DNA from 4 places in the Erwinia sp. SLM-02 genome. Region 1 is predicted to be linked to each of the others. Evidence: predicted binding sites of a transcription regulator. Region 1 holds the regulator's gene; each other region holds the start of a gene.
What was found. The regulator Fur, encoded in region 1, represses iron uptake genes when iron is present. The targets are predictions, from matches to a motif close to ATAATAATGAGAACNACTATCAA.
Positions count from the first base shown of each region.

Region 2: PGH32_RS05600 (TonB-dependent siderophore receptor) is a predicted target of Fur. The motif match lies at 2,385-2,407, and genes of this name have one in related genera.
Region 3: PGH32_RS22330 (TonB-dependent siderophore receptor) is a predicted target of Fur. The motif match lies at 5,225-5,247, and genes of this name have one in related genera.
Region 4: fes (enterochelin esterase) is a predicted target of Fur. The motif match lies at 2,946-2,968, and genes of this name have one in related genera.

Region 1 covers NZ_JAQISN010000001.1:446,619-453,942, forward strand. The annotation lists gene PGH32_RS02195 (LysR family transcriptional regulator) at 1-70, opposite strand, end outside; gene PGH32_RS02200 (MFS transporter) at 157-1,512, shown strand; gene PGH32_RS02205 (hypothetical protein) at 1,509-1,898, shown strand; gene mtr (tryptophan permease) at 2,015-3,262, shown strand; gene fur (ferric iron uptake transcriptional regulator) at 3,318-3,764, opposite strand; gene fldA (flavodoxin FldA) at 4,158-4,688, opposite strand; gene ybfE (LexA regulated protein) at 4,834-5,115, opposite strand; gene ybfF (esterase) at 5,262-6,026, opposite strand; gene seqA (replication initiation negative regulator SeqA) at 6,289-6,831, shown strand; gene pgm (phosphoglucomutase (alpha-D-glucose-1,6-bisphosphate-dependent)) at 6,856-7,324, shown strand, end outside.
Region 2 covers NZ_JAQISN010000001.1:1,217,323-1,224,646, forward strand. The annotation lists gene PGH32_RS05585 (hypothetical protein) at 1-609, shown strand, start outside; gene PGH32_RS05590 (RNA polymerase sigma factor) at 796-1,311, shown strand; gene PGH32_RS05595 (FecR family protein) at 1,301-2,290, shown strand; gene PGH32_RS05600 (TonB-dependent siderophore receptor) at 2,451-4,880, shown strand; gene PGH32_RS05605 (MFS transporter) at 4,886-6,127, shown strand; gene PGH32_RS05610 (hypothetical protein) at 6,120-6,557, shown strand; gene PGH32_RS05615 (helix-turn-helix transcriptional regulator) at 6,665-7,240, opposite strand.
Region 3 covers NZ_JAQISN010000005.1:250,357-257,680, forward strand. The annotation lists gene betI (transcriptional regulator BetI) at 1-215, shown strand, start outside; gene betB (betaine-aldehyde dehydrogenase) at 234-1,706, shown strand; gene betA (choline dehydrogenase) at 1,729-3,405, shown strand; gene PGH32_RS22325 (diguanylate cyclase) at 3,488-4,867, opposite strand; gene PGH32_RS22330 (TonB-dependent siderophore receptor) at 5,320-7,324, shown strand, end outside.
Region 4 covers NZ_JAQISN010000001.1:2,181,382-2,188,705, reverse strand. The annotation lists gene fepG (iron-enterobactin ABC transporter permease) at 1-669, shown strand, start outside; gene PGH32_RS10210 (ABC transporter ATP-binding protein) at 666-1,490, shown strand; gene fes (enterochelin esterase) at 1,529-2,866, opposite strand; gene PGH32_RS10200 (TonB-dependent siderophore receptor) at 3,172-5,358, shown strand; gene PGH32_RS10195 (TonB-dependent siderophore receptor) at 5,761-7,324, shown strand, end outside.

The sequences.
Region 1 (7,324 bases):
CGGCACGGGTAAAACTGCCGCTGTCCACAATCGCAAAGAAGGTGTGGATCTTATCAAGATGTGCGTGCATCAGATTATTCAGTTTAATCAAACAATCATTTAAATTTATGCGTCTTTATTTGTCAGGTCAACCGCCGCTATGCTGCGCGTGGAGGTATGACAATGCACTATGGTTATCGGGTTGCGGCAATTTTTTTGCTCGGCTTTTTTATTGATTGTATTAATATTTTTATGTCGGCCATTGCGCTGCCGTCGATTGCGGCGCAGATGTCCGTGGCGACTGAGTCCATCAGCTGGGTGGCGAACGGCTACATTCTGGGCCTGACGCTGATCGTGCCGCTGAGCGGCTGGCTGGCTTCGCGCTTTGGTGCCCGGCAGATGATTGTCGCGTCGATGCTGATTTTCAGCGCAGCGGCGCTGGGCTGTGCGCGGGCCGACTCCTTTACCACGCTGGTTGCCTGGCGCTTTATTCAGGGCGCGGGCGGCGGGTTACTGATCCCGGTGGGGCAGGCACTGACCTTTAATCTGTTTCAGGGACGAAAGCGCGCCGCTATCTCAACGCTGATTATGTGCGTCGCGTTGATCGCGCCTGCGCTGTCCCCTCTGCTGGGCGGCCTGCTGGTGGATGTACTCTCATGGCGCTGGATCTTCTACAGTAACATTCCCTTCAGCCTGCTGGCCGCACTGCTGGCGGCAATCTGGATCCGTCCTCAGGAAACGGAGCGTGTCCGGGCGGATATCGTCGGGATTATCCTGGTCTGCGGGGCTTTGGGTGCGCTGCTGAGGAGCCTGTCCCTGTTCAGCGAGCAGCAGTCGTTGCTGTATGCCACGCTGTGGCTGGCTGCGGCTTTGCTGCTGGCGTGGGGGTATCTGCGGCATTATCGTCGCCAGCCGTCGGCGATACTTGACCTCAGCCTGCTGCGAAATCGTCAACTTAACCTGTCCATCGCCGTTTACTATGCCGTACCGGGCGTATTTACCGGCGTTAACCTGCTGACTATTTTCTACATGCAGCAGGTTTTGCATTTCAGCGCCGGGCATACCGGCAGCTTTATGATGCTCTACGGTGCCGGAGCGCTGGTGGCGATGCTGGTCGCCGGGCGAATTTATTACCGGGTAGGCGCGCCTCGCTTATTCTGCTGCGGTCTGCTGCTGCACAGCGGCGGCATTGCGCTGCTTTCTCTGGTCGGTCATCCGGGGGATGGGGAGGTGCTGTGTGCGGCCTATCTGCTGATGGGGATCGGGGGTGGGATCGCGGCGAACTGTGCGCAGACCACGGCATTAATTGAGCTGAACGAGCAGCAGATGAGCCGGGGCAGTACGCTGTGGAATATTAACCGCCAGCTGACGTTCAGCCTGGGTACCGCGCTGTTTACGCTGCTGCTGGCGTTACTGAGCCACTATTTTCCCGGTGAAAGGGCATGGCATCTTGCATTTATTATTGCGGCCGTGGTCGGATTACTGCCGCTGTGGCTGATTTATCAACGACGTTTTCATAAGGAAATTCAATGACAGATTTAACCGACAAGGCTTCGCAAAGCGTGATTGTGCTGCACCAGCTGATTGAGGCTGTCTTTCACGGCGACGGCAGTCAGCTTACTGAGCTGCTGACGCATTTTGATGACGATTTTATGATGGTCACACCGGCCGGAAAAACCCTGGCGCTGGCAGAGGTTGAGGCCTTATTCGGCCGCTTAACCGGCGCACGGGAGGGGATGACGATCGCCATTGAGCAGTGCAAAGTCATTTCGCAGCGGGGGGATGAAGTGGTTATTCAGTACCACGAGCTGCAGCATCAGCAGGAGAATCACACTCATCGCATTTCGCTGGCGGTAATTAATTGCGCAACCCAGCCGCCGCGCTGGCGCTATCTGCAGGAAACGATGGTAACAAACTGATTACCGTACTAGTTCGTGAGTGCGTAATTGTGTAGAATGTGCGGCGTTGATGCCGTACATCCAGTGAATAATTCCGGTGATGGCGGCGAGTTTCCGTTTTTTGCTAAGGATTAGTCATGGATTTACCGGTTTCCACCGCCCGCCTGCCTTCGACACTCTGGGGAACCTTAATTATTAGCGGCACCATTATCGGTGCCGGGATGTTCTCACTCCCCGTGGTGATGTCCGGTGCCTGGTTCCTGTGGTCATCTGCGCTGTTGGTTGTCACCTGGTTCTGCATGCTGCTCTCCGGGCTGCTGTTCCTGGAGGCCAGCCTGCATTATCCCGCCGGGGCCAGCTTCGACACCATTACTCGCGATCTGCTGGGCCGGGGCTGGAACCTGATTAACGGACTGTCGGTGGCCTTCGTTCTGGGGATCCTCACCTATGCCTATATCTCCGCCAGCGGAGCCATTATTCAGCACACGCTGAGCCAGCTTTCACTGCCGGTTTCTGCCCGCAGCGCCGGTTTCGCCTTCACGCTGCTGGTGGCGGTGTTTATCTGGCTGGGTACCGCGATGGTCAGCCGTATGACGCTGATTTTCCTCGGCGCTAAGGTGATTACGTTTCTTATCATCTTTGGGGGTCTGCTGTGGCATATCGAACCGGTAAAACTGCTGGACAGCCAGAGTGAAGAGAGCCACTACCTGCGCTATCTGTGGATGGTTATCCCCTTCTGCCTCGCGTCATTCGGCTATCACGGGAATATTGCCGGGCTGGTCAGTTACTATCAGAAGAACGGCAGCCGGGTATGCCGCTGTCTGGTGTTCGGCACGCTGCTGGCGCTGGCGATTTATTTTATCTGGATCGTCGGCACGATGGGGAACATCCCACGGCATGAATTCAAAGCAATTGCCGCTCAGGGGGGGAATATCGACGTGCTGGTTGCCGCACTTTCCGGTGTGTTGCACAGTCCTTATCTCAATCTGCTGCTGGATATTTTCTCGAACTTTGCCGTGGCCTGTTCGTTCCTCGGCGTCAGCCTGGGGTTCTTTGACTATCTTGCCGACCTGTTTAAGTTCGATCGCTCCGCGTTCGGTCGGTTAAAAACGACCGTTGTCACCTTCATTCTCCCTCTGACGGCGGCGATGATTTGGCCAAACGGTTTTCTGGTGGCGATTGGCTACGCCGGGCTGGCGGCAACGCTGTGGGCAGTGATCACGCCGGCGATGCTGGCACGAAAAGCGCGACAGCGTTTTGCCACGGCGGGATGGCAGGTCAGGGGAGGGATGGCTCCGATCGTGCTGGTGCTGATCTTTGGGGCGGTGAATGCGCTGGTGTCTGTATTATCCTACTGGAACGTCCTGCCGGTCTATGCCGGATAACAGGCAAAAAAAAACCGGTGGATAGCCACCGGTTTCATGCTGATTTCAGAACAAATTACTCGTCATCGTGCAGCGTGTCGTCTTCACGGCAGTCGCCCTTAGAGCAATGGCCATAAAGGTACAGGCTGTGGTTGCTCAGTTTAATTCCGTGGCGCGTTGCGATTTCACGCTGGCGCGCTTCAATGTACTCATCACGGAATTCAATAACTTTACCGCAGTCCAGACAGATCAAGTGATCGTGGTGGTGCTGCTGGGTCAGTTCGAAAACGGATTTACCGCCTTCAAAGTTATGACGGGTAACGATCCCTGCGTCATCAAACTGGTTAAGCACGCGGTAAACCGTGGCTAAACCGATTTCTTCGCCCATATCAATCAGGCGCTTATACAAGTCTTCCGCACTGACGTGATGGCCTTCTGGTTCCTGAAGCACTTCCAGAATTTTCAGTCGTGGAAGCGTGACTTTCAGGCCGGCCTTCTTTAATGCGGTATTGTTGTCAGTCATGCGGATATTGTCCTGTTACTTTGCTAGTCACTTAGTGGCTGAAAAGCCCTGAACATCGGTTGACGCTAGAGTTGGATGCGTCACAGTATAGAACTCATACATCGAAATGAAAACAACAGGAATGCCTGAAACCACTGTTGGATGTAAGGATTAATGTCATTACGTCCTGGGAGGCTCGCGTCCAAATCGTACTAAGTTAACATTTCGCTCTATCTCATCCCTTCGCCCGGTGATGGAAAAAGATCGTTCAGAGATGCTGAAGGATGAGAAAGCGGGTAACCGATAGGGTTATTGTACATTTTTACAGGTGGAAGTTACAAATACGTATCTATTACTTCTATAGGAAAAATCACTGACTTGATGTGAGATGTCTCCCACATCAAGCCGTTGGCATCAGGCTTCGATGATTTCTTTCAGCTGAAGTTCATCAAAAATCTGTTTCACCCATTTATCAACGCGCTCATTGGTCAGTTCCGGCTGACGGTCTTCGTCAATGGCCAGTCCAAGGAAGTGGTTGTCATCGGCCAGCCCTTTAGAGGCTTCAAAGTTGTAACCTTCGGTCGGCCACTGGCCTACCAGAATCGCACCGTTTGGCTCAATGATGTCGCGGATGGTGCCCATCGCATCGCAGAAATATTCTGAGTAGTCTTCCTGATCGCCGCAGCCGAACAGGGCAACCAGTTTTCCGTTGAAGTCGATCTCTTCCAGCGTCGGGAAAAAGTCATCCCAGTCGCACTGGGCTTCACCGTAATACCAGGTGGGAATGCCCAGCAGCAGAATGTCGAAGGCTTCAAGGTCTTCTTTGCTGCTTTTGGCAATATCACGAACTTCTGCAACGTCTTTACCCAGCTGTTTCTGGATCATCTTTGCAATGTTTTCCGTATTGCCCGTATCGCTGCCAAAGAAAATGCCTACGATTGCCATGAGTTTAATAACCTCTTGAATCTTAATGATATGGTGGCTGCCAAAATTTTTGCAGATGGCGTTAATGATAGCAGACCGCCGGGAGCGGATAAATGAGTAATCCTGCTGCTTTTGTCGCATTGTGCCCTGAGGGCGCGCGCGACGTTCAGGACTGAAGGTGTTTTAACTGGTTCAGCAACATCTCTTCAATCAGCTCGCTGCGGCTCATATTGCGCGCATCGGCCAGCTGGTTCAGCGCATCAACGGCTTCACTGTTCATTTTCAGCTCGACGCGCTTAAGCCCGCGAACTTTATCGCGCTTAAGCTGATTGCGTTTATTGATGCGCAGCTGCTCATCACGCGTCAGCGGATTAGTTTTCGGTCGTCCCGGGCGACGTTCATCTGCGAACAGATCGAGCGTTGTGCGGTCCGTGTTCTCTTTTGCCATAGAATAGTGATACTGAAAGGCTGGATTTCTGATGTGTCAGGCCGTTATCCGCCGGAAAAATCACCAGCGGAAAAATGTCAGCGCGCATCATACCCCAGTGAAAGTGATGACGACAATGTTTTAACAACATAGGGAAATAATTGTTTTTACAGCACAAAAAATCGACGAATTGCGCGTAAAACTGCATCAGGTTTTTCAGCATGCACCCAGTGCCCCGCCCCCGTTACAACGTGGGCCCGCGCCTGAGGGAATTGCGCCAGCAGCGCGTCACGATATTCATCCGCCAGATAGGGTGAACGTTCACCGCGTATAAATAGCGCGGGATGCGGCCAGGCGGGCTGCGGTTGCCAGCCGATAATCCGGTCGTAGCACTGATACAGCACCGGTACATTGAAGCGCCATTCGCCCTCGTGGAACGATTTTAGCAGAAACTGGATCACGCCTTCTTCCGCCAGCGTCTGGCGCATCAGCGCGGCCGCTTCGCTACGTGAGGCGATCCCTGCATCCGTCACCGCCTGCAGCGCGGAGAAAATATCATCATGATGGCGCGTCGGGTAGGCGACCGGTGCCATATCGATGACCACCAGCCCCGCTACGCGATCCGCTGCCAGGGCGGTTAACTTCATGGCAATTTTACCACCCATTGAGTGGCCGATAACGCCAAAGCGCTCGACGCCCAACCCGTCTAACGTTTCCAGCACGTCCTGCGCCATCAGCGTGTAATCCATCTCCGGCGACCGGGGAGAAAGCCCGTGGTTGCGCACATCAAGCTGAATCAGACGGCGATGCTGTTTTAACTCGCGAGCGAGCACGCCAAGGTTATCCAGGCTGCCAAAAAGCCCGTGAATTAACACCAGCGGTAAATCGTCAGTCGCAGATTGTTCAGATTGCAGGCGGACATTCAAATTCATAGCAAAGTTCTTACAGTTGAAACGAAGGCTTAGGGTATCATGGATTTTACATTTTCTGCCGGGGGTAGCACAGACGGTGCCCGCGATCTTTTTACGGCAAATTCTGACTTTTGCTGGCAAAGAGGGCTTACGCTACACCCGGAGTGGATTTAACTTTATAATCCTGAAGTTAGGATCCAGGTTTCAGAAAACGGACGATCCTGAAGATCGCGCCTGTTTTTATGCCCGATTCTGACAGAAGCAACAACCGTACTGGATAAAGATGAAAACGATAGAAGTCGACGAAGAGCTATACCGCTATATTGCCAGCCATACTCAGCATATTGGGGAGAGCGCATCGGACATTTTACGCCGTATGCTGAAATTCACCGCGGGCCAGACAGCACCAGCGGCACCGGCACCGGCTGCGCAGGCGGCAAAAGAACCAGCCGCCGTGAAATCTGAATCTCGCCCGCAGGATCGCGTTCGCGCGGTGCGTGAACTGCTGCTTTCCGATGAGTATGCCGAGCAGAAGAAAGTGGTGAACAGGTTTATGCTGATCTTATCGACTTTGTATACCCTGGACGCCAAAGCCTTTGGCGATGCCACCGAGTCGCTGCATGGCCGCACGCGTGTCTACTTCGCGGGCAACCAGCAGACGCTGACGCAGAACGGCACGCATACCAAGCCGCAGCATATTCCGGGCACCCCTTACTGGGTGATCACCAATACCAATACCGGCCGTAAGCGCAGCATGGTGGAACATATCATGTTATCGATGCAGTTCCCGGCGGAACTGACCGAGAAAGTTTGCGGTACCCTTTAACCGAAGCGTCAGGGAGAAGCGCCAATGGCCAATCACCCCCGTGCCGGGCAGCCAGCCCGGCAGAGCGATTTAATTAACGTTGCACAATTAACATCGCAGTATTACGTACTGCAGCCTGAACTGGGCAATGCTGAACATGCCGTTAAATTCGGCACCTCAGGTCATCGCGGTAGCGCGGGTCGTCACAGTTTCAATGAAACGCATATCCTGGCCATTGCTCAGGCTATTGCCGAAGAACGTAAAAAGAACGGCGTGACCGGACCCTGCTATGTGGGTAAAGACACCCATGCGCTGTCCGAACCGGCAATTATTTCGGTGCTGGAAGTGCTGGCGGCCAACGGTGTGGATGTGATTGTGCAGCAGGATAATGGCTATACGCCGACGCCTGCGATTTCCAACGCGATCCTTGAGCATAACAAAGCCGGTGCGGCACTGGCGGACGGTATCGTGATTACGCCGTCCCATAACCCACCGGAAGACGGCGGCATTAAGT
Region 2 (7,324 bases), 770 kb from region 1:
CTGGCCGTTGCCCAACGCATTGCCGCGCTGAGCGATGACTATGCCGCATTCCTGACGCAAATCCGCGAGATCTTCAAGAAATGGCCGAAACAGCTCCGGCAGCAGGCGTCGGCGATTGAAGACAAACAGTGGGAAGAGGAGATCTTCGCGCTGCGGGTCAACGCGCTGAACGTGCTGAACAGCAGCGAAACGCTGTTCAGCCGCGCAGATGAGAATCGGCTGAGTGAACTGCTTCAGCGCCAGTGGGGCCTGCACGATCGGCGCGACACGCTGTTTGCCCAGCTCGATCGTCTGGATCAGCTGATGCAGGACGCCATCGCCCGGCAGAATTCCCGCCGTCACCGCATCTACGGTTCGCTGTTCTCCGCGCTGGGTCTGGGGATTGCCGCCAGCCACGTCTGGGAACCGTTGCGGGACATTCTGACCACCAATGAGTACGAATGGCAGCTGATGCTGTTTAAGGAGCCGGACGTCAGCAGCCAGCATCTGGCCGAAATTGCCGGGCAGAGCGCACACTTCGAGCTGATCACGCTGATCGTCTTTGTGGCCTTTGCCGTGCTCGGATTTGTACTGTTCTGGTTCTTTGATATCCGTAGCGAGGAAGATTAACGCGACGCGAGCCGATAAAACACCCACGTTTATGTGGATGTTTTATCGCAGGATCTTTTCACGCCCGCACTAGAATTATCCTAAAGCCTGAGCAATAATCCCCGACCAACTGACCAGCAGCGCAGACTGATGGCACAGGATCTGTGTGTTTTTCGGTATTTTTCTTTACCCCCGGGACTCGATCTTATGGCCGATAAAGGCAAGGATCTCGCAGCGCTGTATCTTTCCGAACGTAAACGCCTGGAGCGCCAGATAGACCGCAAAGTGGGCTGTCGCAGCACGGCCAGCGATCTGGTGCAGGATATTTTTCTGCGGCTGTGGGAAAAGGCCGTCGAGTGGAAAGGCGATTCCGCCGCCTACCTGAGCCGCTGTGCGCGCAACGCGGCTATCGATCATCTGCGGGCGGAGAAGACCCGCGAAGCGTATTTGCAGGGCGAGCTACCGGACTCATTTGCCGAGCCGCCGCTGTCACCGCAGGAGATCCTCTCCGCCGAGCAAAACATCCGCCATATCGACGAGGTGCTGGCCTCGCTGCCGGAAAAAACACGCCACATCTTTCTGCTGAACCGGGTGCACGGCCGCAGTTTTTCGGAGATCGCCGGGGTGATGGGGATTTCATCGCGCGCGGTGGCAAAGCATATGGCACGCGCGGTTGCCGCCTGCGAAGGTCCATCTGCGACGGGAGTGAACAATGTCGACTAAAGCCAAATTAAACGATGCCGCGATCCGTGCCGAAGCCCGCCGCTGGTTTCTGGCTATGCAGAACGGCCCCTCGCGGCGTCAGCGGGCCGCCTGTGAGACGTGGCGGCAGGCGCATCCGGCGCACGAAGAGGCCTGGCGGGCGATTGAATCCGTCTGGCTGGACACCGCCGCACCGGGCCAGAAGCTGGCGGAAAAAGAGGCCGACGTGCTCTCCGGCTATCTGGCGGCGATGGACAACAATCGCGCACGTAAAGTGACGCGCCGCCGTGCTGGCTCGGCTGTGGCGCTGTCCATGATGCTGCTACTGCTGGCCGGTTTGTGGCTGCAAAACCCGTCGTGGATGCAGAATTTTGCCGCTGACCAGGTGGCGGCAAAAGGCGAGCGGCGCGAGGTGGCGCTGGCGGACGGTTCAACCGTGCTGCTGGACGCCGACAGCGCGTTCAGCGTCGACCTCACTGCGGACCTGCGCCGCGTTCAGCTGCTGCGCGGCGGGGCGTATTTCGATGTGGTTCCCTCAAAAACGCCGTTTGTTGTGGAAACCCCCGCAGGCAGCGTTCGCGTGCTGGGCACGCAGTTCGACGTGCGCCTGCAGGAGGGCGGCGGCGTGGTGACGCTGGCGCGCGGCAGCGTGGCGGTCAGCAGCGAGGGGCAGCCGCAGCCGACCCTGATCAAACCCGGTCAGCAGGTGGCGTTCAGCCCGCAGGGCGTTGCCGCCCCGGCCAGCGTTAACGTTCAGGATGCGATGGCCTGGCACGGCGGCCGCTATATTTTCTACCGCGCGCGCCTGGGCGATGTCATGCGGGAGGTGGAGCGCTATCGCCCGGGTCGGGTGCTGATCCCGTCTTCTGCGCTGGCCGATCAGCGGGTGACCGGCAGTTTCTCCCTGGCCGATACCGATAAAGCGCTGGATTCGCTGCAGGCCAGCGTTGGCTTCCGCCTGCGCAAAGTCACCGACTATCTGGTGATTGTTACCCAGTAAAAACGTCTGTTTTACAGGCGGTTATATTTTTTTTATAAAAAAGTGTCTTTCTCAGGTTCAGTGGTGCGCCTGTTGATGCGTGATCGTAGTGATAGTGAAAATGATAATTACTCTTATTTTCGTTTAATTGCGATCGTCAGATCAGATATGGGGCACCTTAATGAACAACAAGAAAGTTCGTCGCGCAGGCTATGCATTAGCCTCGGCACTGCTGGCAGGCGCAGGCGCAACGGGTATGGCGGTGGCCGCCGTACAGCAACCTCAGGTACAGCAGTTCAGTTTTAACCTCCCGGCGAAACCCGTCACGCAGGCGGTGAATGAAATCGGCCGCATCGCCGGCCTGTCCGTGGTGTTCCGCGAAGACGAGGCGATCGAGGTGACGGGGCGGGCGGTGCAGGGCCGGATGAGCGTTGAACAGGCGCTGAACACCCTGCTGAACGGCACCGGGCTGGGCTATCGTTTCAGCAACGACAGCACCGTACAGATTTACCGGCTGCCGCCGGACCCGGCCGCCAGTACGGGCACTATGGTGGTCAGAGCCACGGATAACGGCAGGCTCGGTCCGGTGACCGGCTATGTCGCCAGCAACAGCACCGCCGGGACCAAAACCAATACCCCGCTGATGAAAAACCCGCAGTCGGTCAGCGTGATCACCCGCGATCAGGTGGATGTGCAGGGCGCACAGAGCCTGACCCAGGCGCTGCGCTATTCGGCCGGGGTATCAGCGGAGGTGCGCGGTTCGGCATCACGCTACGATCTGCCCTATATTCGCGGTTTCGGATCGCCCACCGATGGCAATCAGTATCTGGACGGCCTGCGCCTGCTGCGCGGCGGCGGCTATGTGATCCCGCAGATTGAAACCTTCGGCATTGAGCGCATTGAGTTTCTCAAGGGGCCATCCTCCACCCTGTACGGCGGGGTGAACCCCGGCGGGCTGATTAACGCGGTGTCCAAAGCGCCGTCCAGCGAAGCGCAGCACTCGGTGGAGATGCTCTACGGCAGCCACAAGCGGATGCAGCTGGGGCTGGATTCCACCGGCCCGCTGGCCGACGATAACTCCCTGCTTTATCGGGTGATTGCTCTCGGTCGACAGTCCAATACCCAGGTGGTGAATACCAAAGAAGAGCGGCTGTTTGTGGCACCGTCGCTGACCTGGATCCCCGATGCGGATACCTCTTTCACCCTCAATACGAGCTATCAGCGCGATCCGCAAGGCGGCTACTACGGCGTTCTGCCGACGGTGGGCAGCCTGTGGTCCAGCCCGGCCGGGCAGATTGCGCGTAACTTTAACGACGGCGACCCGGAGTATGACGAATTCAGCCGTACGCAGACGGCGGTGGGCTGGCAGTTTGAGCACCGCTTTAACGATACCTGGACGGTGCGCCACAATCTGCGTTACCTCGATCTGACTACCGTGACCAAAAGCGTCGGCACCGCCGCGCTGGCCGCCGACGGGCACACGATTTCCCGCTATGCGCTTGGCACCGATGAATCCCTGCGGGGGATAACGTCCGATCTGCAACTGCAGGCGGAGTTTGATACGGGGCGCTTCTCGCACACCACCGTGGCCGGATTCGACTATCAGGAGTCCTCGTGGCGGCAGATCCGCGACTACGGCGCGGCCCCGTCGATTGACTATCTCAACCCGGTGTACGGCGTGGCGACCAGTCTGGCGCTGGCACGGATCACCAACCAGAAGCAGCACATCACCCAGGCCGGGTATTATCTGCAGGATCAGATTGAACTGGACAGCTGGACGCTGGTGGCGGGCGGGCGCTATGACACCGCGCGTACCCGGACCGATAACTATCTCAACGCCTCGCACGGCGTGCAGGATGATGAAGCGTTCAGCGGCAAGGTCGGCCTGATTTACAACTTCGATAACGGCATTGCGCCGTACGCCAGCTACTCCACCTCGTTCCTGCCGGTGACCGGCACCGGCAGCAACGGCAACGCCTTTAAGCCTAATACAGCACAGCAGCGTGAGGTGGGGGTGAAGTACCAGCCGACGGGCCTCGATGCACTGTTCACGCTCGCGTGGTTCGATATTACCCAGAAAAACGTGGTGACCTACGCCAACGCGCTGACCTCGTATCAGACCGGGGAACAGCGTTCGCGCGGGCTGGAGTTTGAAACCAAAATGGCGGTCACCGACAGTATCAATGTGACCGGTGCCTTCACCTATACCAAAGCTGAAGTCACCAAAAGTCTGGCGGTTGATGCCGGCCAGCGGCCGATCGGCATCCCGGATTACACCGCCTCGCTGTGGGCCGATTACACCTTCCGCAGCGGCCTGATGCAGGGGCTGACCGTCGGCGGCGGCGGGCGCTACGTAGGGGAAACGGTGGGGGGCTATTCGCCGAACGTTTACAGCACCAGTGCCGTCCGCCTGGATGCGCCGGGCTACACGGTATTTGATTCGGCGATCGGCTATGACTTCGGCAAGCGGTTTGGCCACCTCAACGGCTTAAGCACCCGCCTGAGCGTCAACAATCTGTTTGATAAAAGCTACGTCACCTGCCTGTCCAACAACTTCTGTAACTACGGCAACGAACGCGTGGTGAACGTCTCCGTGAACTATCGCTGGTGATGCCGATGACCGTGACTGAACAACACCTTTACCGCCCGCCCGCAGGGGGCGGGCAGCTTGCCGTGCTGCTGGCCATCAGCGCGCTGTATATCGGCTTTGGCATGACCATGGGGCTGATTCAGGGCGGGTTCCCGGCCATTATGCGGGCGCAGGGGATGAGCCTGGGGGCGGTGGGCTGGCTGTATGCGCTCTACCTGCCGCTGGGCGTGGCGTTTCTGTGGTCGCCGCTGGTTGACCGCTGGCGGCCGCCGTTTCTGGCGACCGAACTGGCGTGGATTGTGCCGATGCAGCTGGCCTCCGCGCTGGTGGTGGCCGCGGTGGCGCTCATGCCGGGGGCCGATCTGCGCCTGCTGTTTGCTCTGGGGATGTGTGTCGCCTTTGCGATGGCAACGATGGATATTGCGCTGGACGCGCTGGCGGTGGAGCGCATTGATCCGGCCTGGCGACCGCGTGCGGCAGCGTGCAAGCTGGCGGCACTTTCCATCGGGGCAATGATCGGCGGCGGGGCGTTTGTGGCGCTGTTCCAGCGCTTCGGCTGGGCAACCATCTTCCTGATCTACGCCGCCAGCCTGCTGGTGCTGATCGTGCCGATGCTGCTGGTCAGCAGAGCGAAGTCGACGGTGGCTCCGCGGGCCGCCGCGCCGCAGCAGAAGGCCAGCCTGCGCGGTCTGCTGCGCAACCCGATACAGCGCAAACGGCTGATTCTGCTGACGCTGACCTGCTGCGTGATCTTTCCGCTCTCGGCGCTGAACCGGTTGATGCTGATCGATATGCAGGTACCGATGGAGACGATCGGTGGCGTTGTCGGCACGCTGGGGCCGGTCACTATGCTGATTACTGCCGGGGTTGCCGCGCCGCTGATGCACCGGTTTGGCATGCCGCGCGCGATCTGGCTGTTTACCGCGCTGGGGATCCTCGCCCTGGCGGCGATGGCGGTGGGCTACGTGCGGGTGCTGCCGTGGCTGGCGATAGCCGGAGTGGTCAGCATGGGGGCGGCGGTGAGCGGAATTTATGTCGTGCTCAGCGCCCGCATTCTCGGCTGGTCACGCGGTAGCCAGCCCGCGACCGACTACGCCACGTTTTATGGCGTCGGGCGCTTTGTCAGTACGCTGGCTACCATCGGCTTTGCGCAGGCGGTGGCACTGATGAGCTGGCCGCTGTTTTATCTGGGCGGCGCGCTGGCGCTGCTGACTGTGGTGGCATTACTGCGCCATTCCGTAGAAGAAAAGGATCAACAGGATGAGTGATAATTTGCTTTACACCGGCCCAACGCCGGACGACGAGATTTTTGATATCAGCCACTGGCCGATCGTGTTTATTCGCTTCCCGCAGCTGGGTATGCCGGACCGTACCAACCGGCTGCTGAACGGCCTGACCGATTTTTTGCTGCAGCAGCAGCGGGTGGTGTTTGTCTGGATCCCCGCGCGACACGGGCACGAACGCGAGCCGCACGAAGAAGAGAAGCAGTCCACCCGCTGGATGAAGCAGTATAAAACCGAGCTGCGCGACTGGTGTGCGGGCTACGTTTATCTGACCACCGACGAGGAGGTGCGCGCCAGCCTCAGCGCGCTGTTCCCGAAACTCAAAAAGATAATGCCGTTCCCGAAAACGCTGGCGGATGACCGGGAAGATGCCTGCGCGAAGGCGCGGGAGTTTCTGGCCCTGCCGGTGGAGTGAGGCCCGCCCGGGCCTGAAACAGGCAATTGTTCATTGATCAGCCAGTCCTGCGGCAGTCATTGCTGCCGGACTGGCGCGTGGAGCGAGTATTTTTAGCCTTTCAACGTTCACCCTTTCAGTTCGCGCAGATATTTATAAACGGTGGTGCGCCCCAGCGACAGCACGCTGGCGATGTAATCCGCCGAGTTTTTTGCCCGGAACGCCCCTTCTTTATGCAGGTCCACCACCAGATCCTTTTTCTGCGTGCGGGTTAGCGCGCTCAGCGAGGTGTTTTCCCGCCGTATCCAGTCGTGCAGGAAGGTGTTGATTTTCTCCTGCCAGTCGTCGCGAAACAGCGCGTCCGGCTGCGGCTGCAGGCGGGTGACGGACAAAAACAGCTCCAGGGCGTTGCGCGCCTCTTCAAAGGGCGCGGTGCTGAAGTTAATGCACAGCAGATAGCCGGGATCGGTTTCATTGCCCGTGGCGATGGTTACCGAACGCATCTTCTTGCCGTCCCAGTTCAGCTTCTCATAAGGCCCGGTCACCGCAGCCAGCGGCTGGCCCTCAAACTCATCCAACCCGGCGTCATCGCCGATACTGCGCCGCGACAGATTATTGGCGATGTAGGCCACCCGCCCGGAGGCCACGTCGTGAATAACCACCTCCACGCTGGGAAAGAACAGCGCAGCGATGCCGTCTGCCATCGATTTCAGCAGCGGGAAGGGCGTTTTTTCGCTGAGCGTTGGGTTTGTCACAGGCCTCTCCTTTATATTCTCCGACCCTTTTGG
Region 3 (7,324 bases), on a different contig from region 1:
AGCGGGTCAGCAGCGGCAGGCTGTTCAGCATGTTAGTGGTGGAATTTCGCAGGGAACTGCCGCGAGAAGCGGCGCGCATTGCCGGGCACGGACTGGCCTCGCTGATTGATGGCCTCTGGCTACGTGCCGCGCTAAGCGGCAAACCGTTTGACGAAGAGCTGGCGCTGACGCTGACCAGCCGCTTTATTCGTCAACAGCTTGCACGAACCGAATAACCTGAGAAAGGAGATACCATGTCACGATTCCCGGAGCAGAAACTCTATATTGATGGCGGCTACGTCGCAGCAGAAAGCGGTGAGCGTTTTGACACCATCAACCCCGCTAACGGTGAAGTGCTGGCCCAGGTGCATGCCGCCGGTGCCGCCGACGTCGATCGCGCCGTGAACGCCGCGCGTAAAGGCCAGAAAATCTGGGCCGCGATGACCGCCATGGAACGCTCACGCATTTTACGCCGTGCGGTAGACATCCTGCGCGAGCGCAACGACGCGCTGGCGGAGCTGGAAACCCTCGACACCGGTAAACCGCTGAGCGAAACCGCCAGCGTCGATATCGTTACCGGTGCGGACGTGCTGGAGTATTACGCCGGTCTGGCCCCGTCGCTGGAAGGCCAGCAGATCCCCCTGCGTGAAACCTCATTCGTTTACACCCGCCGCGAACCGCTGGGCGTGGTGGCCGGCATCGGCGCGTGGAACTACCCGATCCAGATTGCCCTGTGGAAATCCGCCCCGGCGCTGGCCGCCGGTAACGCGATGATCTTCAAACCGAGCGAAGTCACCCCGCTGACCGCGCTGAAACTGGCCGAAATCTATACCGAGGCGGGCGTGCCGGACGGCGTGTTTAACGTGCTGCCGGGCATCGGTGCGGTCACCGGACAGCTGCTGACCGAGCATCCGGGCATCGATAAAGTCTCCTTCACCGGTGGCGTGGTCAGCGGCAAGAAGGTGATGGCCAACGCCGCAGGCTCGACCCTGAAAGAGGTGACGATGGAGCTGGGCGGTAAATCGCCGCTGATCATCTTCGACGACGCCGATCTGGATCTGGCGGCGGATATCGCCATGATGGCCAACTTCTACAGTTCAGGCCAGGTCTGCACCAACGGCACCCGCGTGTTTATTCCTTCGGCCCTCAAGAGCGCGTTTGAAGCCAAAATCCGCTTCCGCGTTTCCCGCATTCGCGCCGGTGACCTCAACGATCCGCAAACCAACTTCGGCCCGCTGGTCAGCTTCGCCCATCGTGACAACGTAATGCGCTTTATCGACAGCGGCAAGGCCGAAGGCGCACGCGTGCTGTGCGGCGGCGAGCGCTTAACCGGCGAAGGCTTCGACGACGGCGCGTGGGTGGCACCGACCGTATTTACCGACTGCAGCGACGAGATGACCATCGTCCGTGAAGAGATCTTCGGGCCGGTGATGTCGATCCTCAGCTACGACGAGGAAGAGGAAGTGATTCGCCGCGCCAACGGCACCGAATTCGGCCTGGCCGCCGGCGTGGTCACCCGCGACCTGAACCGCGCGCACCGCGTGATCCACCAGCTTGAGGCCGGTATCTGCTGGATCAATACCTGGGGCGAGTCCGCTGCTGAAATGCCGGTAGGCGGCTACAAGCACTCGGGCATCGGCCGCGAAAACGGCGTGATGACCCTGCAAAACTACACGCAGGTCAAGTCAGTACAGATTGAGATGGCCACCTTCCAGTCGGTGTTTTAATCCCAGCTTAGAGGAGCAACTCATGGAATTTGATTACATTATTATCGGTGCGGGTTCGGCAGGTAACGTGCTGGCCACCCGCCTGACCGAAGACGCAAACACGAACGTGCTGCTGCTGGAAGCGGGCGGCCCGGACTATCGCTTTGATTTTCGCACGCAGATGCCGGCGGCGCTGGCCTTCCCGCTGCAGGGGAAACGCTATAACTGGGCCTATGAAACCGACCCGGAGCCGCACATGAACAACCGCCGGATGGAGTGCGGACGCGGTAAAGGCCTGGGCGGATCGTCACTGATTAACGGCATGTGCTACATCCGCGGCAATGCGCTGGATCTCGACGGCTGGGCGCAGCAGCCCGGCCTGGAGAACTGGAGCTACCTCGACTGCCTGCCGTACTACCGCAAGCTGGAAAACCGCGACACCGGGGCCAACGACTGGCACGGCGGCGACGGCCCGGTCAGCATCACCACGCCGAAGGCGGGCAACAATCCGCTGTTCGCCGCGATGGTGGAAGCGGGCGTGCAGGCCGGTTATCCGCGCACCGAAGACCTGAATGGCTATCAGCAGGAAGGTTTCGGCCCGATGGATCGCTTCGTGACGCCGAAAGGCCGCCGTTCCAGCACCGCACGCGGCTATCTGGACCAGGCGAAACCGCGTCCGAACCTGAAAATCATCACCCACGCGCTGACCAACCGCATCGTGTTCGACGGTAAACGCGCCGTGGGCGTGGAATATCTGGTGGGTGACGGCGATACGCTGCATCGCGCCGACGCCCGTAAAGAGGTGCTGCTCTCCGCCGGGGCGATTGCCTCGCCGCAGATCCTGCAGCGCTCCGGCGTCGGCCCGGCCGAACTGTTAAAGCAGTTTGACATCCCGCTGGTGCACGACCTGCCCGGCGTGGGCGAGAACCTGCAGGATCACCTGGAAATGTATCTGCAGTACGAGTGCAAAGAGCCGGTTTCGCTTTATCCGGCGCTCAAATGGTGGAACCAGCCGAAAATCGGCGCGGAGTGGCTGTTTAACGGCACCGGTATCGGCGCCAGCAACCAGTTTGAAGCCGGTGGCTTTATCCGCAGCGACGCCGCGTTTGCCTGGCCGAACATTCAGTATCACTTCCTGCCGGTGGCGATTAACTACAACGGCTCCAACGCGGTCGAAGCCCACGGCTTCCAGTGCCACGTCGGGTCGATGCGCTCCAAAAGCCGCGGCCGCGTGCAGCTGAAATCCCGCGACCCGCGCCAGCACCCGAGCATTCTGTTTAACTACATGGCGGATGAAGAGGACTGGATTGAATTCCGCGCGGCGATCCGCATCACCCGCGAGATTATCAATCAGCCCGCGCTGGATGCCTTCCGTGGTAAAGAGATCAGCCCCGGTGACGCGTACCAGACCGACGCAGAGCTGGATGAGTTCGTGCGCAACCACGGCGAGACGGCCTACCACCCGTGCGGCACCTGCAAAATGGGTAACGACGAGATGGCGGTGGTTGACGGGGAAGGGCGCGTGCATGGCCTGGACGGCCTGCGCGTGGTGGACGCTTCGATTATGCCGCTGATTATCACCGGCAACCTGAATGCCACCACCATTATGATCGGTGAAAAGATTGCCGACGCTGTTCGCGGCCGCACGCCGCTGCCGCGCAGCACCGCCGACTATTACGTGGCGGGCGATGCGCCGGTACGCGGCAAGCCTTTGCGTTAATTCTCTTCCGCTCAGACCCCGGGTGGCGTGGAGCAGGGATGCTCACGGCACGGGGTTAATTCGCTAACTGACCGTTTCGAAATCAAAACCGCTCTATCCGGTTTCTGCCGTTGCGCTTCGCGGCGTAAAGGGCAGCATCGGCATTGTTCAGCAGCAGGTTGTAGTCGGGATGGCCGTTATGGATCGCGTAGCCGATACTGACGGTGATCTGGATGGTTTCCCCCGGCAGCACTTCAAAAGGGGTACTGGTGATCGTTCTTCTGATCCGCTCCAGCGAGGTGCGGGCGTCGAACTCGCCGGCCTCCACCAGAATCAGCAGAAACTCTTCCCCGCCGTAGCGGAACAGATAGTCGCTGGAGCGGATATTATCGCCCAGCAGACCAGCAATATGCATCAGGGCGCGATCGCCAACGGGATGGCCCCATTTGTCATTAATCTTCTTGAAATAGTCGGCATCAATAATCGCCACGCTCAGCGGCAGCTTATTTTCAATCGCCAGACTCACCTCATGTTTTAATATCGTCGGCAGATAGCGTTTATTCAGCAGATTAGTCAGCGCATCTTTGCCGTCCTTCATATTCGCGGCGTCGCTGAATAACATTTCCAGATTCATGTGTATCTGCTGGCAGTTGGAATGAATGACGCGCAGCAGTTCCTGCGTTTGTTTTACTTCCAGCTCCACGCCGGCATCAACGGCCAGTAATTCCTGGTCGATCGCCTCAATGAACTGGCGAATTTCACTCACTTTGCGATCTTCACCGAAATTCTTCACGCATTTGTGCCGGAACCACAGGCCAAACCCGGAACTGGAGAGGCTGATTAACGATTCGGTCTTCCTGGCGCCGCTGATCAGATCGTACATCACGCCGTTTTCCCAGCTCGATAACGCCGCCTGCTGCTTGCCCTGTTCGAGGTCCGAATTGTTCATCAGCACGTGCAGCCGATAGGACTCTTCGTTCTGCGTGGCGCGATGATGAGACATCGCATAAGCGTGACTCATGAGTTCAATCGCCATATCAATCGCCATTGATGAGTAATGTTTCACTTCAAAAATGACCGCACGATCGGCGTCATACTCTTTCAGATACTGGTAAATGCCATATTTAATCTGACGGGAGCCGCGCTGAACAAACTGGATGGGGATGCCGATCCGCGCATGCACGCCGCCGATGTGGTACTGCTGTTTCGCCAGCGGCTCCAGCTCGTCGGTCTTCACGCAGAGCACGGCTTTGAGCCATTTAATCAGCGAGCGGCTCAGCTGGACCTGCACCAGCTCGTAAGAAAGATGCGTGGCGGTATCGGGATCTTTCAACATGCTGTCATAGAATTTGCCGGTCAGATTTTCTGACTCGGACTCAGCGATTTGAGATAATAACGCTACGGTATCCTCGCGCAGACTCGCTCTCAGGGGAATCCATTCATTAAGAATAACTGATATGTACTGCTCTATCTCGTGCTGCATAACTCTACACCAGGAAGAATATAGATGATTTTAAAAGCAACTTTATCATGTACTCAGCAGAAAATGCTAATAAAGATCATTTATTTCATGATGTTGGAATTTTTAGCGATAAGAATATTATCAGATAAATAAATCTGATTTATTGAAGAGAAAGCCGGGCGAGGCCCTATTTTTCTGATGCTATCCCGCATGGATAAATGCTCGTTTAGTTGCATTTCACCGCCGTCATAAATACGAATTTAATTCCCTTACGCGCATTATTTCCCCTCTGCGTCCGCCTCCTGTCTGGGCGTGTTTCTCCTTGTCCCCGATCGTCACGTTGTTACAAATGGTGTTTACATGTTAATAAGTATTAATATAATAAAAGTTATCATTATCGCTAGCAGGTATGATTTTTATCGGCTGGAGGACGCTGACAGCCGCATTTTTCTCCTTATAAGGGAATTTATGACATGAAGTACCGTTTTCTCTGGGCTTTAAATCCTTGTTTACTGATGATGTGTTCCACCGGGAGCTGGGCGGAGGGGCAGAAAGACGACACGCTGGTGGTTGCCGCCAGCCGCGCAAACCACAGCGTGACCGATATGGCGCAAACCACCTGGGTAATAGAGCAGGGCGAAATCGAGCAGCAGGTACAGGGCGGGAAAGAGCTGAAAGAAGTGCTGGCGCAGCTGATCCCCGGTATGGATGTCAGCAGCCAGGGGCGGACCAACTACGGCATGAATATGCGCGGCCGCTCGATGATGGTGATGGTTGACGGTGTGCGCCTGAACTCCTCGCGCAGCGACAGCCGCCAGCTGGACTCCATCGATCCGTTTAATATTTCACGCATTGAAGTCATTTCCGGTGCCACCTCGCTGTACGGCGGCGGCAGCACCGGCGGCCTGATCAACATCGTCACTAAAAAGGGCCAGACGGGTACCCAGGTTGAATTCCAGACCGGGCTGAAAAGCGGCTTTAACAGCCATAACGATCGTGACGAAAATATTGCCGCTGCGGTCAGCGGCGGTGATGAAAAAGCCTCCGGGCGCGTATCGGTGGCGTATCAGCGCTACGGCGGCTGGTATGACGGCAAAGGCAACGAAGTTATCATCGATAATACCCAGACCGGCCTGCAGTATTCAGACCGACTGGATCTGATGGGCACCGGCACGATCAATATCGACGAGACCCAGCAGCTACAGCTGACCACGCAGTATTACAAAAGCCAGTCCGACGGTAAGCACGGCCTGTATCTGGGAGAAAACTTCTCGGCGGTCACCGGCACCGGAAGTGCGTACAACCAGGGCAACCTGGACTCCGACCGGCTGCCGGGCACCGAACGCCACCTGATTAACCTGCAGTACGCCAATACCGATTTCTGGGGCCAGGACCTGGTGGCTCAGATTTACTATCGTGATGAAAGCCTGAGCTTCTATCCATTCCCGACGCTTTCTGCCGGTAAAGTTACGTCGATTGGCGCCTCGCAGCAGAAAACCGATTTCTACGGCGGCAAGCTGACCATCAACAGCAAACCGCTGGACGACCTGACACTCACCTGGGGTCTGGATGCTGAGCACGAAACCTTCGATGCCAATCAGCAGTTCTTCAACCTTGCCCGGGCCGCAGAAAGCGGCGGCATGAAACTGGACAATGCCTATAACGTCGGCCGCTATCCGGGCTACAGCATCACCAACGTTGCCCCGTTCCTGCAAAGCAGCTACGACATTGCCGCGATTACCCTGAGCGGCGGCGTGCGCTATCAGTACACCGAAAACAAGGTTGAGGATTTCGTTGGCTACGCCCAGCAGCAGGCTATCGCCAGCGGCAAAGCGACCTCCGCCGATGCCGTGCCGGGTGGCAAAACCGATTACAACAATCTGCTGTTCAACGCGGGGATCCTCGGCCATCTGACGGATCGCCAGCAGCTGTGGTTTAACTTTTCACAGGGCTTTGAGCTGCCGGACCTGGCAAAGTATTACGGCTCTGGCACTTATCAGCTGAACAACGGCCACTACAACCTGCTTAACAGCGTCAACGTCAACGACTCCAAACTTGATGGTATTAAGGTCGATTCCTATGAGCTGGGCTGGCGCCTGATCGGCGATAACCTGCGCACGCAGATCGCCGGGTACTATTCGCTGTCGGATAAAACCATCAGCATCAACAAATCCGATATGACCATTAATATCGATGACGATAAGCGCCGGATTTACGGCGTGGAAGGGCAGGTGGACTACTTCTTCGACGACGGTGAATGGAGTACCGGTGCCAACTTTAACGCCATAAAATCTGAAACCCGCGTTGACGGCCAGTGGAAGAAACTGACCGTAGACAGCGCCAGCCCGTCGAAGGTCAGTGCATGGGTCGGCTGGGCACCGGGTGACTGGACGCTGCGTCTGCAAAGCACCCAGACCTTCTCGCTGTCCGACGAGGCCGGTAAGAAAATCGACGGCTACAACACCGTGGATCTGCTGG
Region 4 (7,324 bases), 1.7 Mb from region 1:
ATCCTGTTTAACGGTAACTATTACCAGGTGGCCGGGGGCGCGCTGCTGGGCGGCATCGCCGCCGCCGCGCTGGTTTATCTGCTGGCCTGGCGGCAGGGCATTGTCGGCTTCCGGCTGATTATCGTCGGCATCGGCGTTGGCGCGGTGCTGTCGGCGCTCAACAGCTGGCTGATTATCAGCGCCTCGCTGGAAAGCGCAATGAGCGCCGCCCTGTGGGGAGCCGGTTCGCTGAACGGCATGACCTGGAGCAAGGGGCAGCCCGCGCTGGTGCTGGTGCCGCTGACGATAATGGCCACGCTGCTGCTGGGCCGCCGTCAGCAGCTGATGGAAATGGGCGATGACAGCGCCCGCGCGCTGGGGATCAATGCCGAGTCGAGCCGGCTGTGGCTGATGCTGGGCGGAATTATCCTCACCGCCGTGGCCACCGCCACCGCCGGACCGATTGCCTTTATTGCGCTGTCGGCGCCGCAGATTGCCCGCCGGATGACGGCCGCCAGCGCCATGCCGCTGTTTTCTGCCGCCACAACCGGCGCGGTCCTGCTGCTGCTGGCGGATGTGCTCGCCCAGCACGCCTTTAACGGGATACAACTGCCGGTCGGTGCCGTGACCGTCAGCATCGGCGGCCTGTATCTGATTTGGTTACTTATCAGGGAATCTCGTCGCTCATGACCGATATGCCTCTCTCTTCCCGCCTTGCGGCGGCCGACCTGACGCTGGCCTACGACCAGAAGGTGATTGCCAGCGAACTCAGCGTGCAGATACCGGATGGTAAATTCACGGTGATCATCGGCCCCAACGCCTGTGGCAAATCAACGCTGCTGCGGGCGCTGTGCCGCCTGCTGAAGCCGCGCAGCGGGCAGATACTGCTCGACGGCAGTGATATTCACCAGATGGGCACCAAGGCGCTGGCCAGGCAGCTGGGTCTGCTGCCGCAGCATGCGATTGTGCCGGAAGGGATCAGCGTGGCCGATCTGGTGGCGCGCGGGCGCTATCCGCATCAGACGCTGCTGAAACAGTGGAGCGAGGCGGATCGCCGGGCGGTGGATGCCGCGATGCAGGCGACCAACGTCAGCGAGCTGGCGCAGCGCAGCGTGGATGAGCTTTCCGGCGGTCAGCGGCAGCGGGTGTGGGTGGCGATGGTGCTGGCGCAGCAGACGCCGCTGCTGCTGCTGGATGAACCGACCACCTGGCTGGATATTGCCCATCAGATCGAACTGCTGGATCTGTTCCGCCAGCTCAATCAGGAGCATGGCCACACCCTGGTGGCGGTGCTGCACGATCTGAATCAGGCCTGCCGCTACGCCGACCATCTGATTGTGATGAAGGCGGGGCAGATTATCGCCCAGGGCGAACCCGCCGGCATTATCAGCAGTGCGCTGGTACAGCAGGTCTTTGGCATGGAGAGCGTGATTATCGACGATCCGGTGTCGCACACGCCGATGATTGTTCCCTGCGGGCGCTATCATCAGGCGCAGGCCTTAGCGCGGTAGACAAATGTGACCCCGGCGCGATGCCGGGGTCAGGCGGTTCAGGCTGGGTGCTGAGGGTCAGCAAAATCCGCCAGCAGCCAGCGCAGGCCGTCAACCAGACCGCCGCGCCAGCACAGCGAATCATGGCCGCCGGAGAAGATGCGGAAGAAGGTGCGATGCCCGGCGGCAACCAGCGCCTCGTGCATCTGCTCGCTGAGCGGGGCCATATCGCCTTCGCGACTGCCTGCCTCCATAAAGACGGTCAGTTGACTGGCGGGAAGATCGCGCTGAATCAGCTGGGCGGTCAGCCAGCCCATCTCGCGCTGTTTCAGCTCGCCAAAATTGCGGATCAGCTGCATGTTCGGCCACCAGAACGAGCCGGACTGGCTGAGCACGCGGCCAAAGCGGTGCGGGCGATGCAGCCCGGCATAGGTGGCCGCCAGCCCGCCATAGCTCTGCCCGGTGACCACGGTGCGATCCGCCTCCTCGCTGAACGGCGTGCGGGCGCGCGCCAGCGGCAGCAGTTCCTCTTCTACCGCCTGCCAGAACGCCGGGTTACACGGCAGCTCTTTCTCGCGCCATTCCATATTAATGACGTCAATAAACAGCCAGGCCGCCGCCGGGAAATGGCCGCTTTCGGTTTCGCTGTCCAGCGCGGCGAACAGCGGGCTGCCTTCCGCCCAGTTCTGACCGTCCAGGATCAGCACCAGCGGTCGGGTTTCCGGGGTATCGGTGTGGCCGGTGGTGTAAAGCCAGATGCGCCGCTCGTTGCCCAGCCGATCGCTCTGCCATGTGAACTGCTGCAGGCGGCCGGCATCGGCCAGCGGCGTATGGCCGGAGTCCAGCAGGTGCCACGAGGACTGATCCGGTGCGCCCGGCATATGGGCGGCGGAAAGGGGGTGATGGCGGCTGTTATAGTGCGGCGCGCTGTGATTCAGCGGGTCGGAGAGGGCGAACGGGAACAGTGACATCCACCACTCGCGCTGCTGCCGCGCCCGGGTTTCCACATCGCTACTGAAAGCGGGAGGCAGCTGGGCCGCGCCCACCGGGATCAGGCTGTAGCTGCCGCGCCACTGCGGGTCGATCTCCGTTGACCAGTGCCAGACGTCCGTCCCCGCCAGGCGGTGCAGGCTCTGCGGCTGCGGGCTGTGGTGGTCGGTGACGCAGTTGATATCGGCATAGACCTGGCGCACCGGGGAGTGGGATTCATCGCCGGCCGGATCGCGCCAGAAATAGCTCATTTTCACTTTATCGATGGAAAATTCTTCCACCAGCGGCGTGCCAATGTGCGCCAGCTCCTGCCACCAGGCCTCTGTGCCGACGTTATCCGCTGCTAGCAATGCTGCTGCGCATCCGAACGGCTGTCGTAAGGGGCGAGGCCATGATTTTTTCGTCACGGATGTTTTCCTTTGGTTACATTATGTTACTTAGATTTCAACTTATTCAGAACGCTTAAATCAAATAACGCTAATGCAAATATTATTGAGAACAATTTGCATTTGCAATAACATGCTGCCCAACTTTCCAGGGGAGGAGGGTAAGTGCCGTAGATATAACGATTTTCTCCTGGAAGGGGTGCAGAGAAGTACCGCCGTTCGCAGTGGCAAAGGTGCTTTCTGTTTTCGTCGCGCTTATCAGTTCCGCATAACCGCGGCTTTACGGGGTGACCCCTGAAAGTTTGTTCCAGACAAGAGAACTAAACATGTTCAAAAAGATTATAAAACAGGTACGGCCAGGCCTGGCAATACACTCTGAAAAAACGTCCATCCGTCTTTTATTCGCGTCCTCCCTGCTGATGCTGCCGTTGGGCAGTGCCACTGCAGAGGACACCCTGACGGTGACCGCCGAAAACCGGGAAAGCGTCACCGCGCCGTTAAACGGCGTGGTGGCGAAAGAGAGCGCCGCCGGGACCAAAACCGGTACGCCTTTGCGCAAAACCCCGCAATCGATTTCGGTGGTGACCCGCGAGCAGATGGACGACCAGGCATTTGAGTCCGTGGCGGATGCGCTGAGCTACACCAGCGGCGTAGTCACTAACTATCGCGGTAACTCAAACCGTAATGACGAAGTGATCAGCCGTGGCTTCCGCTATGCGCCCAAGCTGCTGGACGGCCTGCATTCCGGCCTGTCCAGCTCCAGCGGTGGAGCGGGGCAGATCGACCCGTGGCTGTTAGAGCGGGTGGAAATGGTTCACGGCCCGGCGGGCGTACTGTATGGCCAGGTCAGCCCCGGCGGCCTGCTGGTAATGACCAGCAAGCGCCCAACGGCGGAAAGCATCCGTGAAGTGAAGCTCAGCACCGGTAACCATCACCTGGGCGAGGCGGCGTTTGATTTCGGCGGCAGGCTGAATGACGACAACACGCTGTTCTATCGTCTTAACGGCCTTGCCAGCACCAAAAATGAAACGGTGAAGCACAACAAACAGCAGCGCTGGGCGATTGCGCCGGCGATCGCCTGGCTGCCCAATGCGGATACCAGCTTCACCCTGCTGACCAGCTACCAGAACGACCCGAAGGCCGGATCGCGCAACTTCCTGCCGATGGCGGGAACCCTGAAAGAGACCAGCGTCGGTTACCTGCCGTATGATTTCAACATCAACGATCAGAGCTACTACGGCAACAAGCGCGAGCAGGCTTCGATTGGCTACGAGCTGGATCATAACTTCAATGAAGCGCTCTCCTTCCAGCAGAACCTGCGCTACACCCACCGTGATGAAGACTATAAATATATGGTCTACACCACCAGCGCCAGCGTGAACGACCACACCATCAACCGCCGCCCGCAGCAGGAAACGGCGATGACCAACGAGTTCGGCGTGGATAACCACCTGAAGGGCGTGTTCGATACCGGCGAGGTCAGCCATACCGTGCTCGGCGGCCTGGACTACCGCTGGAGCCGCGTGGCCAGCACGCTGTCGCGCCACACCTCCGACAAGTACCAGCTTGACTGGGCCAATCCGACCTCCGTTGAAGTGAATAATGCAGATATCGCCCTGACCACCAGCAGCGTCAAACAGCTGCATCAGGTCGGGCTGTACCTGCAGGATCAGCTGGAGTGGGATCACTGGAACCTGGTGCTGTCGGGCCGCAACGACTGGTCGCAGACCCGCACCATCAACCGCATCAGCGGATCGGACGTCACCCAGAACGACAGCAAGCTGACCGGGCGCGCGGGGCTGCTCTACGCCTTTGATAACGGCCTGTCGCCGTACATCAGCTACAGCACCTCGTTTGAACCGAACCTGAGCACCGGCGCGCCGGGCACCGATCCGTTTAAACCGACCACCGGCGAACAGACGGAAGTGGGGCTGAAGTTCCAGCCGGTCGGCAGCGACACGGTGATGACCGTTTCCTGGTTCGACATCAATCAGAAGAACATCACCTCCTATAACAGCACCACCGGCTATAACGAGCAGATCGGTAAGGTGAATTCACAGGGGGTGGAAACGGAAATTCACGCGCAGCCGATCCCGGAAGTGAAGCTGATCGCCGCCTATACCTACACCGATGCGGTGACCAAAGAAACCTACACAGCCACGCAGCTGGGCCACACGCCGGCCAGCATTCCGCGCCATGCGGCATCGGCCTGGGGCAGCTACAGCTTCCTGAACGGTCCGCTGAGCGGATTCACGGTGGGGGCGGGCGTGCGCTATGTGGGTGATGCACCGGCTGACTCCACCGGCACCGATGAGGTTCCGCACTACACCCTGTACGATGCGATGGTGAAGTATGAGCTGGGCCACGCCGTCTCGTCACTGGAAGGCACCACCGTACAGCTGAACGTGCAGAACCTGACCGACGAACGCTATGTTGCCTCGTGCAGCAACGCCGAAGCCTGCTTCTACGGTACCGACCGGACCGTGGTGGCCTCGGTGAACTACCGCTGGTAACGGTGGGCAGCCGCTCCGGCAGTGCTTCCTGCCGGCGGCGGCAGATTGGGCTTCCTGACTAAGCCCGCGTTAAAAAAATTTCAGTCATCCCTTTGCCACCCTTCGCGGTGGCTTTTTTTTGCTCATTTTGGGCGCGTTTATGGCGCCATCCGATCGCTATTACTGCAAATGATAATGGCATTGAGAATTGTTTCTATTTGCAATAATATGCGACTCAGCTTTTCAGCGGCGATCGTTAACTCAATATGCAGTAAGGATTTTCCCTGAAAAAGCCATAACACGATCCCCTGCCGCACGTGGCTGATGAGATCGGAGATAGCGGCCGGGACGTTTTTTTTAACGATAAGTTCCCGGCCGGACTGGTGTTTTTTTGGCAAGCAGTTCCTGAATGGATGAAGAGATATGTTCAGTACCGTTAAAAAACAGGCAAGACCAGGTTTCGCAGTACGTTCCGACAAACACACAGTGCGTCTTTTACTGGCCTCCAGCCTGCTGGTAGTGCCGGTGGCGCACGCCGCAGGCGCAACGACCCCTGAAAACACCCTGACGGTCACCGCCGAAAACCGGGAAAGCATTACCGCGCCGCTGAAGGGGATCGTGGCGAAAGAGAGCGCCGCCGGGACCAAAACCGATACTCCGCTGCGCAAAACCCCGCAGTCGATTTCGGTGGTGACCCGCGATCGGATGGATCAGCAGGAACCGGCCTCCGTTGCCGAAGCGCTGTCCTACACCAGCGGTGTGATTACCGACTATCGCGGTAACTCCAACCGTAATGATGAAGTGATCAGCCGTGGCTTCCGCTACGCGCCCAAGCTGCTTGACGGGCTGCACTTTGGTCTTTCCAGCCAGAACGGCGGGGCCGGGCAGCTGGATCCGTGGCTGCTGGAGCGCGTGGAAATGGTCCACGGTCCGGCAGGCGTTCTGTACGGTCAGGTCAGCCCCGGCGGCGTGGTGGCGATGACCAGCAAGCGCCCGACCGCGCAGGAGATCCGCGAAGTTAAGCTGAGCAGCGGTAACCGTCATCTGGCGGAAGCGGCGTTTGACTTCGGCGGCAGGCTGAACGATGACAGCACGCTGTTCTATCGCCTGAACGGCATCGGCAGCACCAGACACGAATTCGTTAAGGACAACAAACAGGAGCGCGTGGCGATTGCCCCGGCGCTGACCTGGCTGCCGAACGAAGACACCAGCTTTACCCTGTTAACCAGCTACCAGAACGATCCTAAGGCCGGTTCACGTAACTTCCTGCCGCGTGCGGGAACCCTGTACGCCACCAGTGCGGGCTACGTGCCTTATGACTTCAACGTCAGCGAATCAAGCTACGATAAGTCGACCCGCGAACAGGCGTCCATCGGCTATAACCTCGACCACAACTTCAACGATGCGGTGTCATTCACCCAGAATCTGCGCTTCACCCATCGCGATGAAGACTACAAGTATCTGGTGTACAACGTCGTCGCCCCGGCGAACGATCACACGCTGACCCGCATGGCGCAGCACGAGTCGCAGCTGACCAACGAATTCGGCGTGGATAACCAGCTGAAAGGCGTGTTCGAGACCGGCGCAGTGCAGCATACCGTACTGGGCGGGCTGGACTACCGTTACAGCCACATCAATTCGAAGATGTATCGCGATCGCAACAGCGATTATCCAATCGACTGGGCCAACCCGAGCCATACCGACATTGATGCCAGCAAGCTGTCGCTGGTTTCCAGCGACCAGAAAACCCTGAACCAGGTGGGCGTGTACGTGCAGGATCAGCTGGAGTGGAACGACTGGAATCTGCTGCTCTCCGGCCGCCACGACTGGTCGCAGGTCAATACCCGCGATAACACCACCGGCGGCTCTGAAAACAGCTATAACGACAATCAGTTCACCGGACGCGCGGGCCTGCTGTACGCCTTCGACAACGGTATTTCACCGTATGTCAGCTACAGCACCTCGTTTGAACCGACCCTGTACCAGG